DNA from 4 places in the Actinomadura sp. 3N508 genome. Region 1 is predicted to be linked to each of the others. Evidence: riboswitches for the same ligand, from Rfam matches in the RefSeq annotation. Region 1 holds a riboswitch; each other region holds the start of a gene.

The links. Region 1 has a riboswitch for cyclic di-AMP ahead of ACH34S_RS14865 (CHAP domain-containing protein). Riboswitches for the same ligand answer to the same signal wherever they lie in the genome.
Region 2: linked by a shared signal. The riboswitch ahead of ACH34S_RS26060 (glycoside hydrolase family 25 protein) and the one ahead of ACH34S_RS14865 (CHAP domain-containing protein) in region 1 are both predicted to bind cyclic di-AMP.
Region 3: linked by a shared signal. The riboswitch ahead of ACH34S_RS41550 (NlpC/P60 family protein) and the one ahead of ACH34S_RS14865 (CHAP domain-containing protein) in region 1 are both predicted to bind cyclic di-AMP.
Region 4: linked by a shared signal. The riboswitch ahead of ACH34S_RS34130 (NlpC/P60 family protein) and the one ahead of ACH34S_RS14865 (CHAP domain-containing protein) in region 1 are both predicted to bind cyclic di-AMP.

What each region holds. Positions count from the first base shown of each region.
Region 1 is NZ_JBIRAX010000003.1:763,352-767,631, reverse strand. It holds gene ACH34S_RS14870 (hypothetical protein) at 1-1,043, opposite strand, end outside; gene ACH34S_RS14865 (CHAP domain-containing protein) at 1,086-1,907, opposite strand; cyclic di-AMP (ydaO/yuaA leader) riboswitch at 1,917-2,088, opposite strand; cyclic di-AMP (ydaO/yuaA leader) riboswitch at 2,217-2,418, opposite strand; gene ACH34S_RS14860 (NlpC/P60 family protein) at 2,916-3,959, opposite strand; gene ACH34S_RS14855 (NYN domain-containing protein) at 4,163-4,280, opposite strand, start outside.
Region 2 is NZ_JBIRAX010000007.1:374,504-378,783, reverse strand. It holds gene ACH34S_RS26080 (FadR/GntR family transcriptional regulator) at 1-66, opposite strand, end outside; gene ACH34S_RS26075 (hypothetical protein) at 152-337, opposite strand; gene ACH34S_RS26070 (sensor histidine kinase) at 440-1,585, shown strand; gene ACH34S_RS26065 (response regulator) at 1,588-2,217, shown strand; cyclic di-AMP (ydaO/yuaA leader) riboswitch at 2,331-2,472, shown strand; gene ACH34S_RS26060 (glycoside hydrolase family 25 protein) at 2,535-3,281, shown strand; gene ACH34S_RS26055 (hypothetical protein) at 3,386-3,859, opposite strand; gene lhgO (L-2-hydroxyglutarate oxidase) at 4,029-4,280, shown strand, end outside.
Region 3 is NZ_JBIRAX010000024.1:16,060-20,339, reverse strand. It holds gene ACH34S_RS41560 (DUF305 domain-containing protein) at 216-839, opposite strand; gene ACH34S_RS41555 (DUF6153 family protein) at 910-1,314, opposite strand; gene ACH34S_RS41550 (NlpC/P60 family protein) at 1,417-2,460, opposite strand; cyclic di-AMP (ydaO/yuaA leader) riboswitch at 2,464-2,604, opposite strand; gene ACH34S_RS41545 (M56 family metallopeptidase) at 2,718-3,653, opposite strand; gene ACH34S_RS41540 (BlaI/MecI/CopY family transcriptional regulator) at 3,658-4,053, opposite strand; gene ACH34S_RS41535 (DUF4396 domain-containing protein) at 4,099-4,280, opposite strand, start outside.
Region 4 is NZ_JBIRAX010000012.1:75,843-80,122, forward strand. It holds gene ACH34S_RS34125 ((deoxy)nucleoside triphosphate pyrophosphohydrolase) at 1-277, shown strand, start outside; gene ACH34S_RS34130 (NlpC/P60 family protein) at 545-1,573, opposite strand; cyclic di-AMP (ydaO/yuaA leader) riboswitch at 1,581-1,716, opposite strand; gene typA (translational GTPase TypA) at 1,900-3,753, shown strand; gene ACH34S_RS34140 (FHA domain-containing protein) at 3,846-4,280, opposite strand, start outside.

The sequences.
Region 1 (4,280 bases):
GCCGCCACCTCGCGGCGCAGCTCGCCCGCCGCGGCCCGGACCCCGATCTTCGACCCGCGATAGGCGACATAGTCGGCGAAGCCCTCGACGAGCCACCCCGGCGTCCTGCGGTCGCGGGCGGCGCCGGTCGCGACGTGCGTCAGCTCGTGGGTGAGGACGACGTCGCGCCCGACGTCGTTCAGTCGGCCGAAGGTGCCGGGGGAGACGATGACGCGGTCGCCGCCCGGACCCCGGCCCCCGCCGGCGGGCGGGACGATGGTCGCGAGCGCGGCGATCTCGTCGAGGCGCTGCCCGGGACCGGCGAGCGCGGACGCGAGGGCGGCGCCGGCGGGCACGAGCGCGACGGCCCGCCGCGCCCATCCCGTGCCCGCGACGTCGCTGACGACCGGCACTGCCTCGTCCAGGCGTCTCGCGATCTCGCCGAGGCCGGTGGCGTCCCCGATGACGAGGCTCGCGCGGCCCCCGACGACCGACAGGGGGCCGCCGGCCCAGATCTCGGCGTCGTCGTGGAAACCGTGGGACGAGCCGTCGCCGACGATCGTCCAGGTGCCGGAGCGCTGGGCCAGGGCCAGGTACCCGGTGCGGACCACGTCGCCTCGGTCGAAACCGCGCAGCCTGTAGCGCACATTGACGCGGACGACCGTGGCGCCGCTCTCCGCGTCCGCGGCCTGGACGGTCACGACCTGTTCGCGCCAACCGTGCAGGGGGAGCTTGCGGAGGTTGTCGTAGAGGCGGGACTGGGCGGCCTGGAACGCGGCGGGCGCGGAGCCTACCGTCGCGAGGAAGGCCGTCCGGTCACCGGACTTCACGGCCCGCGCGCGGTTGCCGAGGACGGCCGCCGCGTCACCGGCCTCGTACCGGCCCATTGCTCTGGTCTCGTGGCTCGGGGGCGTCTCTTCGCGGCCGGAGCGAGTGGCGAGGAGGCCCGTGACGCCGCCGAGAAGCACCCCGGCCCCGCCCACGCCGAGGGCCAATGCCCTGCGCCGCGTGACGGGGCCGCCGGGGCCGCCGGGGGCGTCGTCCGCGCCGGAGCCGTCTTCCATGCGCGCGATCCTATGCAGGGCGCGGGGGCGGCGAGCCGGGCGTCACGACTTGTAGTCGGGGTATCCGTAGCCGACGATGTCGCTGCTCGAGCGCTGCTTGATCCGGACCGCGTTGCCGGTGTTGCCCTCGACGGCCTCGATCGTGTCGTCGTCGACCTTCTTGATCACCATGCCGACGTGCCGGATGGCGCCGCTGGACTTGCGGCCGTCCCACGCGAAGAAGACGATCGCGCCGGGCCTGGGCTCGGTGCCCCAGCGGCCGTTGGCCTGGAACCAGCGGGCGTGGGCGACGGTCCAGGCGTCGCTGCCGATCTGGTCGGTGAAGCCGATCTGCTCGCCGATCCAGGAGATGAACATGTCGCACCAGTTCGCGTCGCCGTAGCCGCCGAGGGAGCCGCCGTCGCGTGCGAGCGTCTCCTGCGCGCGGGACGTACCCATGTACCACTTCTGGAACTTGGTCTCGCCGCCGCCGTTCTCCGCGATCCCCACCTGCGACCTGGCGAGCCTGATGGCCTCCGCGGCGGTGGGCCGCGATTTCGCGGCCGCCTTTCCGGCCGGCTTCGCCGGTGCACCGCCGCCCTTGGCGGTCGCGTTCTTCCTGGTGCTGTTCCTGCGGTTCGGCTCGTCCTTCTTGTGGTCCTTGGACGCGGTCACGCGCGCGTCCTTCCCGGTGGCCGCCATCTCGGAGGACGTGTTCGTGGCGGGCAGCGGCCCGAACGGCAATACCGACGCGTGCGCGGTGGCCGCGGCGGTGCCGAGGACGGCGGCGCCGACGACGACGCCGCCGGTCGCCCGCCATGTGATGGTCCGGGTGCTGGGCTTGCGGTGCCTGCCCGGGGTCTTCTTGCGGTTGATGCCTGGCACGGGGGGATCTCCTCGACTTCCATGCCGCCTACCGGGTTAGCTGACGGGTTCGGGCGTGGAAGCCGCCCTACGGCCCGCACGCGGGCAGGCCGATTCACCCCGAAAGGACACAGGTGGGTCCCCGGCTCCGCGTCCCGCCGCGCATGCGCAGGGCGGTCCGCGGACTCGGCGATGGCGGCCCGGGGGCGGGCGCGCCGGTCGGATGGGGATACTCCGGCGGGCGGATCGCCCGCGCGAAGCGCACAGGGATGAGGTGGGCGTGGTCGCACGAGGGCGACCACGCCCAGGTAACGCTGCGGGTTTCACTCCTTCGTCTCTTCCGGACGCCTACCGGGTTAGCTGACGGGTTCGGGCGAGGAAGTGGCCCTACGGCGGGCTCTCACCGGATCGTTCCGGGAGGGCGCACCGATTCACCCCGGGCGCCGGGAATTGCCGTCCAGGGACGGTCCCTGGACTCCGGCGGTTATGGGTCCCCGGTTCCGCGCGTCGGCGGATTCGGCGCTGCCGCTGCGATCCTGGGGGCGATATGGGGCCCGTGCGCGGGACCTGTCTCCCGCGTGCGAAAGAGCGGCGCCTGATGTTGTGTGCGGACGGCGGCCCGTCACCGGGACCGTCCGGCGCCTGACCCTCGGGGCCGCCGCGGCAGCGCTCTCAGCGCCATGCACGCTGCGGGCGTGCGCACGTCGGCTGGGGTCGGGCGAGGTCTGCGTGAGACCGTCGCGGCACCGTCGCGGTGCCGCGGGCGACGCGTGGAGCGCGCCGCCGGGAGGGGAGAGGCGCGTGGCTCGCGCCGCCCGTCACGCGGCGGAGGAATGCGCCGCGCGGGCCGCGGCACCTGGTGGGCGTCGCGGGGGCCACGGCGTCTGGAGGGCGCCGCGAGTGGTGACAAGGTACCAAAGCCCCAACAGAAGGCAAACCCCCACAAAATCAACAACGGACCAGGTCAAAGCCTGGTCCGTTGGTGAAGACGGTCCGTCCGGCCGCGCGAGCGGCGGGCGGAGCGGGACGTCAGGGACGCCCGGCGCCGTAGTAGTTGCTCAGGTAGTAGCCCGAGGTGATGCTCACTTCCTGGACGTTCTTGCCCGTGCTCGGGGCGTGGACCATCTTCCCGTTGCCCGCGTAGATGCCGACATGGCCGAGACCGCTGAAGAACACCAGGTCGCCGGGCTGCAGGTCGCTCTTGTCCACCCGCCTGGTGGCGGCGTACTGGGAGTTGGTGGTGCGGGTGATGCTGACGCCCGCCGCCCCCCATGCCTTCATGGTCAGGCCGGAGCAGTCGTAGGTGCCGGGGCCCTCGGCGCCGTACTGGTACGGCTTGCCGATCTGGGCGTAGGCGAACTGGAGCGCCGCGCGTGCCGAGCCGCTGGCGGGGCCGTTGTAGCTGCGACCGCCGCCACCGCCGCCGGAGGACGTGCCGCCGCCGAGCCGCCTGACCAGCGCCTCCTGCTTCTTGACCTTCTGGTCCAGTTCCTTCTTCTGCTTCTGCAGCTCGTCCGACTTGGACTTCACCTCGTCGTAGGCGGACTTGGCCACGGCCTGCTCGCGGCGCAGCCGCTGCGCGGTGGCGAGGAACTGGGTGAGCTGGGAGGCGCGGTCCTGCGACAGGTGCGAGAAGACCGCCGCCTGGTCGAGGACGGCCTGCGGGTCGCTGCTGCCGACGAAGCCGGTGACGTCCGTCGACTCGCCGTTCTTGTACGCGTCCGCCGCCATCTGGGCGATCTTGGAGCGCTGCTGCTCGAAGGTCGTCTCCTCGCGCTTGCTCGCCTTCGTCGCGGCGTCCAGCTTCTTCTTGGCGATCTTGAGCTTCTCGCGGTTCTGGTTGTACTGCTCGACCTTCTTGTCCATCTCCTCGTTGAGCTGGGTCAGCTTCTTCTCCGCCTGGGCCCTGGTCGGCCTGGGGTCGGCGGCGGCCGGGGCCACCAGCGGAGATGCGAGGGTGGCGGTCACGGCCAGGCAGGTGATAGCCGCCAGGCGACGGGAGATGCCGCTGATCGCCGAGCCGCCTCTACGGTCACGCCGCTGTTCCGGTGCCCCGATGAGTTCTTTGGCCACGGTCGGTATCGCCCCTCTCGTCCACGACGTCAGCGGACGACATTAGCGAGGGTCAACAACCGTCACAACCGATACGTCACTCTTTGATCGACATCCTTGGACATTGTCCACCTACTGTGACTTGCGACTCACTGAGGGCGAGACTTCCCTTATTAGGACTTTATGGCCACCTTATGGCCCGCCGCTTCACGAGCCGGTCTGGCTCACGACCGGCCGAGCCGCCGGAGCAGCAGCGTGGACGGGCACGGCCGGGCGTTCGCGCGCCGCGCCGCGTCCGCCACCTCCCGGTCGGAGGAGACCACCACGACCGCGCGGCCCTGC
Region 2 (4,280 bases), on a different contig from region 1:
CGGGCTCGTACGCTCGACCGCGGTGAACCCGCCCATGCCGGGGGACGCCTCGTACTTGGCGGTCATGACCTTCGCTCCTCCGCTGGGCGCGCCGCGACCTACGGACATGCGTCACTGGCGGCGAAAGCAGCATACCAGCACATGTGACATGTCAGGCCACTGCATTTCCAAGTCCCGGCCAACTTCGAGACAGGCCCTGGCCGGCGCCCGCGTCCAGCAGGTGGGCGACCACCTGCTGGTGGTTCGGGCCGCCGTCGCCGAGGATGATCGCCTCCAGCAGCGCGGTCCAGCCGAGGTCGTTCACGTGGTCGACCTTGATGGACGTCGTCCGCAGCACTTCCCGCACGTAGGCGGCGCGGCCGGATCAATCGATCGGCTGATGCGCGGCCCGCCGGGGCGGGCGAGGCTTGCGCCGATGCGGGACGGGGAGACAGGGGACGTGACCAGGACCGAAGGCCGGATCCGGCTGGCGATGCACGCCGGGTTCTTCCTGCTGCTGGCCGCGTCCGCGTCCCGGTTCGTGGCCGGGCACGGGCTGGACGGCGCCACGCCGCTGGTGCTCACGCTCACGGGGGTGCTCGGCGCCGGTTACGCGCTCGGCGTCGCCTTCTGGGACGCGCTCGGCCGCCACGGGCGCCTCGCCTGGCTGGGCGCCGTGGTCGCGTGCTGGCTGGCGCTGGTCGGCGCCGCCCCGAGCTTCGCCTGGTGCGCGGTCCCGCTGTTCTTCGCCGCGCTGCGGCTGCTGTCGCCGCGCGCCGCCATCGCCGCCGTCGTGGTGATCACCGGTGCGGTGATCTTCGCGGGCCTCTACCTCGCGGACCGCGTGGACCCGAGCCTGGTGCTCGCCCCGATCGCGGTCGCCGCGATGGCCGCCGTCATCTTCCTGGAGCTGCAGCGGCTCGTCGGCGAGCTCGTCCGCACCCGCGGCGAGCTGGCCGACACGCAGCGCGCGGCGGGCGTCCTGGAGGAGCGCGAACGGCTGTCCCGCGAGATCCACGACACGCTCGCGCAGGGCCTGGCCAGCATGGAGATCCTGCTCCAGGCGGCCGACCGGCAGTGGGACACCTCGCCGGCGGACGCCCGCCGCCATCTGCGGCAGGCCGCCGACGCCGCCGCCGCGAACCTTGACGAGGCGCGCCATTTCGTCTGGGCGCTGGCCCCGCCCGCGCTGGCGTCCGGGTCCCTGCTCGCGGCGCTCGGCGAGCTGGCCGGGGCCGGGCCGGAGGCGGGCCCGCGGGTACGGTTCCGGACGGAGGGGGACGAGTACCCGGTGGACGTCGAGGTGCAGGCCGTGCTGCTCCGCGTCGCGCAGGGCGCCGTCGCCAACGCGCGCGAGCACGCGGACGCGGCCACGATCATGATCACGCTGACCTTTCTCGACGACGCCGTGTCCCTGGACGTCGCCGACGACGGCACCGGGTTCGACCCCGGGGCGGCCGCGTCCGCCAGGGGACGCGGGTACGGGCTCCGCGCCATGCGGGACCGGCTCGCCGAGGTCGGCGGCTCCCTCGCGGTCGAGAGCGCCCCGGGCGCCGGGACGGTCATCGCCGCCACGGTCCCCCGTGAACGGGAGCACGGGGAGTGACCGTGGTCCGGGTGACGATCGTGGACGACCATCCCGTCGTCCGGGCCGGGCTGCGCGCCCTGCTCGGCGGCGAGCCGGACCTAGAGGTGGTCGCGGAGGCGGCGGACGGCGAGGAGGCGGTCCGGCTGGCCGGGGCCGTCCCGACCGACCTCGTCCTGATGGACCTGCAGCTCGGCGCGGGCATCGACGGCGTCGAGGCGACCCGCCGCATCCTCGCGCTGCCGGACCCGCCGCGTGTCCTCGTCCTCACCACCTACGACTCCGACGCCGACATCTCCCGCGCGATCGCGGTCGGCGCGGCGGGCTACCTGCTCAAGGCGGGCCCGCCGGACGAGCTGTTCCGCGGCATCCGCACGGCCGCGCGCGGCGAGACGGCGCTGTCGCCGGGGATCGCGTCCCGGCTGATGGACCGGATGCGCGAGCCCGCCCCGTCCCTCAGCCCCCGCGAGATCGAGATCCTCGAACTGCTGGCCGAGGGCCTGTCCAACCAGCGGATCGCGCGCCGCCTGTTCATCAGCGAGGCCACCGTCAAGACGCACCTGGTGCACATCTTCGCCAAGCTCGGCGTCGACACCCGCACGGCCGCCGTCACCGTGGCCGTCGAGCGGCGCCTCATCCGCCTCCCCGGCTGACCCGGGCCCGCCAACCGATGGGTCGATGCCCGTATCAACCCATCGGTTGATTTCGCCGTTCTCGTTTGCCGCCACCCATTTCCCGTGCTTAGTGTCCGCTGCACCGGCCGAAATCCGGCCGGACGCCGAATTCCCGAAAAAGGGAAGCCGGGGACCCAGGTTCGTTAGGGGTGAATCCGCTGGTCCGCCAGCGGTAGGGCCGTCTCCTGGCCCGAACCCGTCAGCTAACCCGGCAGGCGGAAAAGGAGAGGTGGACGCCGGTGCGAACGGGCATCCAGAAAACGATGAGAACGCGCGGCCGCCGCAGAATGCTGCTGATGGGTTCGGTGCTCGCCGCCGGGGTGATCACTCCCCTGGCCGTCACCGCAGGGACCGCGGACGCGCCCGAGACCGGCACCACGGCGGGGACCGCCGCCGCACCCGTCATCGAGAAGGCGGCCCCGCCCGAGGCGAAGGCAGAGGCGCCGCCCGCGGCCGGCGCCCGCCCTTATGGGGTGGACGTCTCGCACCACGACAAGGGATTCGACTGGAGCCGGCAGAAGCCCGGTTTCGGTATCGCTAAGGCCACCGAGGGCACCGCGCACAAGGACACGACCTTCACCCGCAACTGGACCCAGATCAAGCAGAACAGCCTGGTCAGGGGTGCCTACCATTACGGGCGTCCGCAGAACGATCCCGTCCGGGAGGCCGATCACTATCTCCGGGTGGTGACGTCCGCCGGGCTGGCGAAGGGCGACCTGCTCATCCTCGACCTGGAGACCACGGACGGCCGCTCGACGCGCGAGGTGAACGACTGGGCCAAACGCTGGCTGGAACGCGTCGAGCAGAAGACCGGCGTCAAGCCGATGTTCTACAGTTCCCGTTCCTTCGCGGAGGAGCACGGCAAGGGCCTCGGCGAATACCCGCTGTGGGTCGCGCACTATGGACGGTCTCCCGGCAAGGTCAGCGCGCCTTCGCCGTGGAAGCAGTGGACCATCCACCAGTACGCGGCCACCGACCACGACCACAACGTGTCCCGCCTGTCCGCCGACCAGCTCCGCCAGCTCGGCTACAAGGCCGCCTGACCTCTGAGGCCCGATGCGGGCGGTGGCGAAGAACCGCCGCCGCCCGCATCGCCATTTCCGGCAGGGCGTCACGGCCCAAAGAGCCGTGTCAACCATTCCCCCGGCTAGAGCCCCGTCAGGCATTCGGCCAGGCGGTCGATGACCGATGTCGAGTAGGCGCTGTCGGCGTCCGGGGTGACGATCGTGACCAGGAAGAGGTCCGTGCCGACGAGCGTGACCTCGTGGGGGGCGAATCCCAGGCCGTTGTCGCCGTACGGATTCTCCAGGACCCGGGCCCTGAGCCGTGGTACCCGGCAGGGCTCGAAGCTGATCATCAATGGGCCGGTGCCGGTGGGGGACAGGTGGTAGCCGTCCTCGTCCCACCTCTGGATCATCTCCTCGTCCTCGGCGACGAGCACTTCGGCCCGGCCGGTGGGGATCTCGCGGCCCGCGCCCCAGGGGCGGAAGGACGGGTCGTCCCCCGGCTCGACCGCGACGCGCAGGTCCGGCCGGTCCCGGTGCAGCCGGTCCAGGAAGCGTCGCACGGCGCGGGACGGGGATTGCGCGCAGACGAGCACGGTGTCGTATCCGGTGATCACCCTAGGATCCAACCCTGTTCCGGCGCCCGACGCGTCCCTTGGCATCTCGACCGCCGTCGTTTACGCACCCGGAATCCCGCCGCGGCTGCCCGCCGGGACACGCATCCCCGTCTGGCGGGACGGCACCCACCGCGTCCGGTGGCCGGAGGCCGCACGTCAGGATGGACGTATGGCTGACGAGATCACCGGCATCGTCGGGGCGGGCATCATCGGGCTGGCGCTCGGCCGGGAGATCGCCGCGCGCCGCCCGGGGACGCGCGTGGTCGTGCTGGAGAAAGAGGACCGCGTCGCCGTTCACCAGACCGGCCACAACTCCGGGGTCGTCCACGCGGGCATCTACTACAGGCCCGGCAGCCTCAAAGCGGAACTGTGCACGCGCGGCAAGGCCATGCTGCGCGAGTACTGCGCGGAGCGGCGGCTC
Region 3 (4,280 bases), on a different contig from region 1:
GGCGGACCGGCTCGAATCTTGCTTGTCAGGTCACTCGCCGGATGTCCGCACGGGCGGCGCACCGTCGGCCCGATCCCAGCCTGCCGGAGAACGACGCGGACCAGGCGAAATGCCTGAAGACCCTTTGTTCCGCGCCTGCCCATCCAACGAGTACCGCAGACGGAACGGGCGAGGCGCGGCGGCCTCGCCCGTTCATGAGCTGCTGCGCGAGGTACCTACTGCTTGAGCAGGTTCTGCATCTTGGTGATCTCGGCGGTCTGGGTGGACACGATGTCCCCGGCCAACTTCATGGCCGCCGGGAACCGCCCGGAGGACTGCTCGGCCTTAGCCATCGTGACGGCACCCTGGTGATGCTTGATCATCATTTCCAGGAACGTCTTGTCGAAGGCCGCGCCTTGGGCGCCTTGCAGATCCTTCATCTCCTGGTCGGTCATCATGCCGTCCATGCCGCCGTGGCCCATGTGGCCCGTCCCGCCTGTCCCGGGCGCGGGCACGGACGATCTCCAGCCGGTCAGCCAGGCGGACAGCTGCTTGATCTCCGGGTCCTGGGCCTTCTTGATGTCCGCGGCGAGGGACTTCACCTTGGGGGACGCGGCGCGGGTGACGGCGAGATCGGCCATCTCGATCGCCTGGCGGTGATGCGGGATCATCATCTGGGCGAACATGACGTCCTGCTCGTTGTGCCGACCCCGCGAGCCTTCACTGGCGGACGGCGACGCGCTGGTCGGCATCGAGTGACCGGCCATCGGGTCCTTGCCGTCGCCGGAGCCGTTGTCGCCGCAGGCGGCCAGGCTGATGGTCAGCGCCGGGACGGCGACGAGCGCGAAAGCGCGCTTCATGATGGAGAACCTTCCGTGTCGAAGTCTGTGACGTCAGGGAACTGGGTGCCATGAAGGCGCCGATGGCCTGTCACAGCCTCAACACGCTCAACCGGTGCAGGAACGGTCTCGGTGGCGGCCGGCCCACCAGCGGGATCCGGACCCTGATCAGGAGACGCCGGGCCACGGTCACCGGCCCGCGCAGAAGCAGCGCGACGATCGCTCCGAAGAACGAGATCAGGACCAGCATCGCAAGGCAGACCTGACCGCCCGGATGTTCCTGGTGCTGACCACCTGGATGATCTCTACCCGAGGGCTGATGGACGGCCTTCGCCGCGGACGGCACGGCATTCTCAGCCGCGCTCATCGTCGCGTCGTGAACGGGGCTCGTCGCCGCCAGTGCGACTCCGGCCATCTCGCGCGGGCTCGGCGACGCTTGGAAGCCGTGCATCGCCAGCACACAGAGGAGCAGGAGCAGACCGACCGGCAGCTTCAAGGCTCGTCGGCAGCGCTCCGGTGACCGCTTCAACCGCCCCACTCCTGCTCCGAAGTCGGGCCGGTCACGCGCTCTTCGGGTCATCGGCCGCATCAGACGTGATCAGGCGACGCGGACGCCACCGGCGAAGGGGCGGCCGGAGATCGAGCTGATCTTGACGACGTCGCCGGTCTGCGGGGCGTGCACCATCTTGCCGCCGCCGATGTACAGGCCCATGTGGTGCAGGTCGCTGTGGAAGAAGACCAGGTCGCCGGGCCTGAGCTGGCTCTGCGAGACGCGGGTGCCGGCGGTGAACTGGCTGCCGGTGTAGTGGGGGAGGCTGATGCCGACCTGGGCGTAGGCGTAGAGCGTCAGTCCTGAGCAGTCGAAGCCCCTGATGTTGGCGCCCTGCGCGGTGCCGTAGGTGGGGCCCGACGCGCTGCCGCCGCCCCAGGAGTACGGGACGCCGCGCTGGCTCAAGGCGGCCCGGACCGCGCCCATGGCCTTGGCCGAGGCGCCGCCCGGGTCGACGTTCACGGCCGGACCCGCACCTGTGCGGGCGCCGGGGCCGAAGCCCAGCTTGGCTTCGACCTTCTTCAGTTTGGCCTGCAGTTCCTTGTGCTTCTTCTTGGCCTGGTCGGTGAGTTCGCGGACCTGCCTCGTCCGGGCTTCGGCGGACTTGCGGGCGTGTTCGGCGGCCTGCATCGTCTGCAGCAGCTGGGTGAGGCGGATGCTGTCCCGCTGGGCGAAGTAGTTGAGGGTGGCCGACTTGTCCAGGACGGCCTGCGGGTCACCGGCGGAGGCGAATGCGACCGCCGGGTCCGCAGGACCGTTCTTGTAGCTGTCGGCGGCGAGCCTGACGATGTGGGCTCGGGCCTCGTCGAGGGCCTTCTTCTGGCGCGCGGCGTTGGCCTCGGAGACCTTGGCGGCGCGCTGGGCCTGCTGCAGCCGTACGCGCAATCCGTTGTACTGCTCGCTGAGCTTCTCCGCGTCGTCGGCGAGCTTCTTCTGCTGCTCGGTCAGCTCTTTGCGGGTCGGCTGCGGCTCGGCAGAGGCCGGTGGGGGAGCGAGGAGGCTCGCGGACAGGGCGATCGACGCCGTCCAGGCCGTGCCCGTGATGACCCGGCGGCGGGCCGACGTCAGGTGTCCGGCAGCTCGTCGCTGCATGTGGTGTCCTCTCCTGTACCGCCTACCGGGTGAGCTGCCGGGTTCGGGCCGGAGTCGCCCTGCCGCTCGCGGGAGCGGATTCACCCCAGGTGGAGAAACGGTTCCCCGGTTCCCCGGACCCTGTGGATCCGGGAGTTTCGGCGCGGCCGTCGCCGTCCCCGGCGGGGACGCCTCGCTACGACCTCCTACGAAGCGTAGGAGATAGTGGCCTCATTCGCCACCCAAGTAGTCGATGACGACAAAACGCCCCAGCGGTCTCAGCAGATGTGGGACAGTTCCGCGATCGTCGCGGTCGCGGCGGCGAGGGGAGCGGCGACGGCGAGCGTGACGAAGGCGGAAGCGGCGGCCTTGGCGGCCCGGCGCGGTCTGCTCACCTCGGTGGTCTCCAGCCGCAGTACGCGCTCCGCCAGCCCTCCCGTCGACGGGCCCGCGGCGCCGAGAGCGCCGGCTACCCCCGGTGTCGCCGCGAGCCGGTGCAGGGCGTCGACCAGCGTCCGCCTGCCGCATGCCCGCGCCGCCGCATCATCGGCGGCCATCTCCAGCAGCAGCGGAAGGTTCTTCTTCGCCCGCCGGACGGTGGGCGGCCACGGCAGGAGGGCGTGCACGAGATCGAGCATGAGCAGCAGCGCGTGATGACGCTGGCGCACGTGGGCTCGTTCATGCACCAGGACCGCGTCGAACTCCTCAGCGCTGAGGAGTTCCTGCGCACCGGTGCTGACCACGATCGCCTTTCGCCTGGCAGGCAGCGAATAGGCCACGGGAACGGGGTGGTCCAGGACGAGAACGTCCTCATGCCCCTCATGCTCGGTGGCGACGAGCCGGAGCATCTCCCGATGCCGGCGCCGGTGACGCACCGCACGTCCGACCCGGGGCAGACCGTGCGCCACTCTGGCGCAGCAGGCCACCAGCAGGACCAGGCTGGCGGCCGCCGCCATGATGATCGCCTCGTCCCGGTGATGCGGAAGGCAGCCCCGCAACCACTCCAGGGCGCCATGACCGGGCGCCGGCGGCGCCAGCAAAGCCGCCGCGACGACGCCGACACCGGCGATGACCGTCCCGGCCAAAGCCGCGACCCAACAGGCGATGGCGATCACCGGGTGCGCGGCGGGACGCCCGACCCGAGCGAGGACCGGCCCCGCCAGGCAGCCCAGCAGGGCCGCGGTGGAGACCAGGCCGATCACGAGATAGATCACGCTGTCACCCGTCCTCGGAGTCGGCCGTGCGGCGGCGTAGGGCTTCCAGCAGGTGACGCGCGTCCTCAGGTGGGACGCTCTCGGCGAACCGGGCGAGGATGCTTCCGTGGTCGGGAGACTCGATGAGCGCGTCGAGCATCAGCTCGACCGCGTACTCCTCCCGCGCGCGCGTGGGGGAGTAGCGGAACGCCAGCCCGTCCTGGGTGCGCTGCAGCAGTCCCTTCTGCGCCAGCCGCTCGGCGACGGTCTGGACCGTGTTGTAGGCGAGCGCCTTGTCGCTGTTCTCATTCAGCTTGGCCAGCAACTCACGAACCCGCAGCGGACCGGACGCGTCCCAGAGCACGTCCATGATGGAACGCTCAAGCGATCCCCCCAATCCAGCCACGTAGCCCACCTCCATTCCGCAGACATTGTGCCGGAGACCGCCTTTCTGGCCGGGGCGCTCTCAATGGTGGTACTGGTGGACGACGGCGTGCCCCTTGCCCCGTCCGATCATCCAGCGGTTCAGCGGTGTGGTGAGGACGAACGCGACGAGGAACGCGATGGCCAAGGCGCCCCAGAACTTCACGCTCGCCGGGCCCGCGTGCATGGCTCCAGGGATCATCACCATCGTTGCGTTGTCCAGCA
Region 4 (4,280 bases), on a different contig from region 1:
CCCGGGCGAGTCCGACGAGGACGCCCTGATCCGCGAGTGCCACGAGGAACTCGCCATCAAGGTCCGCCTGACCCGCAGGATCGGCACCGACTGGCACCTGAGCGAACGCGCCGTCCTCCGCGTCTGGACGGCCCGCATAGTCGAAGGCGAACCCCGCGCCCTAGAACACCTGGCCCTCCGCTGGCTCACCCAGAACGAGCTCTACGACGTCCCCTGGCTCCCAGGCGACCTCCCAGTAATAGATGCCCTAGCCACCCAGGGCCTCCTAGAGACCTGAACGTCTACTCGGGATAACGGCGCCCAGCCATCACCGCAACCCCGCAACAACCTCGACACTCGCGATCGCGTCCGAAGGCAGGTTCGAGCTTGCGAGAACCTGATCGCGCAGCGAGCCGCCAGGCGAGACGGAGCGATGCCAGCGATCGCGTGCTTTTCTCGACGATGGAGGGCCCCCAGGGCCCGAAGGAGGAGAGAAATGCAATAAACACAGCACGAGGCCCCTCCTACCGCGCCGCAGGAGGGGCCTCGTACGTTCTTGTGGCTCTTAGCCGATTCGGTTGGCTCCCGCGTAGTCGGAGCGGTCGGAGAGCTTGGAGATCTTCACCACGTCGCCGGTCTGCGGGGCGTGCAGGTACTTGCCGTCGGCCAGGTAGATGCCCATGTGGTGGAGGCCGGCGCCGAAGTAGACCAGATCGCCGGAGCGGAGTTCGCTTCGGGAGACCTTCGTCCCCAGGCCGTACAGGTCGCCCGTGTAGTGCGGCAGGCCGGGCTTGCCGACCTTGGTGTAGGCCCAGACGACCAGGCCGGAGCAGTCGAAGGAGTTCGGTCCTGCGGCGGCCCACACGTAGGGGGCGCCGAGTTTGGTGAGCGCCTTGCGGGCCATCTTGGCGGGGAGGCCGGAGCCCTTCACGGTGGCGCGCAGGCCGCTGCGCGGGTCGCGGACGTGCGTGGTGGTCAGCTTGTCGAGGCGCTTGGTGACTTCCGCCACCTTGGCCTTGGCGGCCTGGCGGGCCTTCTCCGCGTCCGCCGCCGCCCGCTCGACCTGGGCGATCTTCGCCTCGGCGGTGCGCTGGGCCGTGTCCGCCCGGTCGATCTGCTTCTGCAGGGCCTGGACGGCGGTCGTCTGGTTCTGCGCGAGGTAGGCGCGGTCGGACAGGCCCTCCGGGGAGCCGTTCGCGCCGAAGATCATGTCGGGGGAGCCGGACATGTAGTTCGCCGCGGCCAGCTGGCCGAGCCGCTCCCGGGCCGGCGCGGCCTGGACGCGCAGTGTCGCGGCCTGCTGTGCGGCGGCCTTCTGCGCCTTCTGCGCCTTGCCCAGCTCGACGCGCGTCTTGTTGTACCTCTCGGTGAGGATCTCGGCCTCTTCGTTCAGCGCGTCCAGGCTCTTGAGCAGGCCCTTCTCCGTCGTCGGAAGCGAGGATGGGGCCGGGGTCGGTGCGGCGGCGGGCAGGCCGCGTCCGGACGGCTGGGCGGCGTGCGCGACGGCGGGCGCGGTGGCGCCGAGGCCGATCAGGAGCATGGTCGCCGCGGCGGCGGGCGTGATACGGCGCCGCCGGTGGGGATCCGGTGCCAAGCCGGTGTTCTCCTCTCCTCGCGCGCCTACCGGGTTAGCTGACGGGTTCGGGCCAGGAGTCGCCCTACGACATGCGTCGATTCACCCCAGGGGTTATGGGTCCCCGGTTCTCCCGCGGTCGGGAGATTCGGCGCTCCGGCCGCAGCCCCGAGGGGATGGGGCTCCAGACGGCCGGACCTCGGGCACATTACAAAGGATCAGCAAAGTTGGCCAATCGGGGGTGGGGGACGCCGATCGCCCGGGATGGGTGGTATGCCGAGCCAAGTAGAATGGGGGCTGCCGTGTGTCAGCGGCGGATCCCGAACTCTCACGCAAGGCGAGCCCGCATGCCCATCTCCACGCGCGACGACCTCCGGAACGTCGCGATCGTCGCTCACGTCGACCACGGAAAGACGACGCTGGTCGACGCCATGCTCTGGCAGTCCGGCGCCTTCCGCGAGAACCAGGACGTCGACGACCGCGTGCTCGACTCCAACGACCTGGAGCGCGAGAAGGGGATCACCATCCTCGCGAAGAACACCGCGGTCAGGCACGGCGGGCTGACGATCAACATCATCGACACCCCCGGCCACGCCGACTTCGGCGGCGAGGTCGAGCGCGGGCTGTCGATGGTGGACGGCGTCGTCCTGCTGGTGGACGCCAGCGAGGGCCCCCTCCCGCAGACCCGGTTCGTGCTGCGCAAGGCCCTTGAGGCCAAGCTGCCGGTGATCCTGGTGGTGAACAAGACCGACCGTCCCGACGCCCGCATCGACGAGGTCGTGGACGAGACGTACGAGCTGTTCATGGACCTCGACGCCGACGAGGCCCAGATCGACTTCCCGATCGTGTACGCGTCCGGCCGGGCGGGGCGGGCCTCGCTCGACAAGCCCGCCGACGGCGAGATGCCCGCGAGCCCCGACCTGGAGCCGCTGTTCACGGTCATCACCGGCACGATCCCGGCGCCGGCCTACGACCCGGACGCCCCGCTCCAGGCCCACGTGACCAACCTCGACGCCTCCAGCTACCTCGGCCGGATCGCGCTCTGCCGCATCCACGCCGGAACGATCAAGAAGGGCCAGCAGGTCGCCTGGTTCCGGCACGACGGCAGCGTCGACCGCGTCAAGATCACCGAGCTGCTGATGACGGACGCGCTCGAGCGCAAGCCCGCCGAGGCGGCGGGCCCCGGCGACATCATCGCGATCGCCGGCATCCCCGACATCATGATCGGCGACACCATCGCCGACCCGGACGACCCGCGCCCGCTGCCGCTGATCACCGTGGACGAGCCCGCGATCTCGATGACCGTCGGCACCAACACCGGGCCGATGGCCGGCCGCGAGAAGGGCACCAAGGTCACCGCCCGGATGGTCAAGGACAGGCTCGACCGGGAGCTGGTCGGCAACGTGTCGATCCGGGTGCTGCCGACGGAGCGTCCCGACGCGTGGGAGGTGCAGGGTCGCGGCGAGCTGGCCCTCGCGATCCTCGTCGAGAACATGCGCCGCGAGGGCTACGAGCTGACGATCGGCAAGCCGCAGGTCGTGACGAAGATCATCGACGGGAAGAAGCACGAGCCGGTCGAGCGGCTCACCGTCGACATCCCCGAGGAGCACCTCGGCGCCGTCACGCAGCTCCTGGCCGTCCGCAAGGGCCGCATGGAGCACATGACGAACCACGGCACCGGCTGGATCCGGATGGAGTTCCTCGTCCCGGCGCGCGGCCTGATCGGGTTCCGCACCGAGTTCATGACCGAGACGCGCGGCACCGGCATGGCGCACCACGTGTTCGAGAGCTACGAGCCGTGGTTCGGGGAGCTGCGGACGCGCCCGTCCGGGTCGCTGGTCGCCGACCGCTCCGGTGCCGCCACCGCGTACGCGATCACGAACCTGCAGGACCGCGGCACGTTCTTCGTCGGGCCGACCACCGAGGTGTACGAGGGCATGATCGTCGGGGAGAACTCCCGGTCCGACGACATGGACGTCAACATCACCAAGGAGAAGAAGCTCACGAACATGCGCTCGTCCACCGGCGACGAGCTGGAGCGGCTCACCCCGCCCCGGCTGCTGTCGCTGGAGGAGGCGCTGGAGTTCTGCCGCGAGGACGAGTGCGTCGAGGTCACGCCGGGCGCCGTCCGCATCCGGAAGGTCGTCCTGGACGCCAAGGAGCGCGAACGCATGCGCGCCCGCTCCAAGCGCGCCAGCTGATCGGAGACAGCGACGGCATAGACAGCGACGTCAAAAGGGCGGCCCCGCGGTTCTCATGACCGCGGGGCCGCCCCCTTTTATCGCTGTCGCCGTCAGTTCAGCTGGACGGTGCCGGTCACGTCGGCGGCCAGGCGGAGCTGGTCGCCGTTGCGGAGCGGGGCCTCCACGCCGCGCGGGAGCCGCTCGCCGTTGACGAACGTCCCGTTGGTGGAGCCCTCGTCACGCACCCACGCCGTCCCTGACGGGTCGAGCCACACCGTCGAGTGACGCCGCGACACGTTGTCGTACTGGGTGAACGTGGACGCCACCGGTGACTGGCCCGCGTCCCGTCCGAGCACCAGATGCTGGCCGACGGAGACCTTGAGCTCGCCCGTGGGGAACATCACGCGCAGGGTGGGCGTGCCCTTCTGCGGCAGCGGGCGCAGACACGAGTCGCACTGCGCGGCGCTCGGGTTGGGCAGGACCGCCTCGCAGTACGGGCACATGAACGCCGTGCCGTCGGGCTGCCGCCCCTGGTTGTGGTCGGG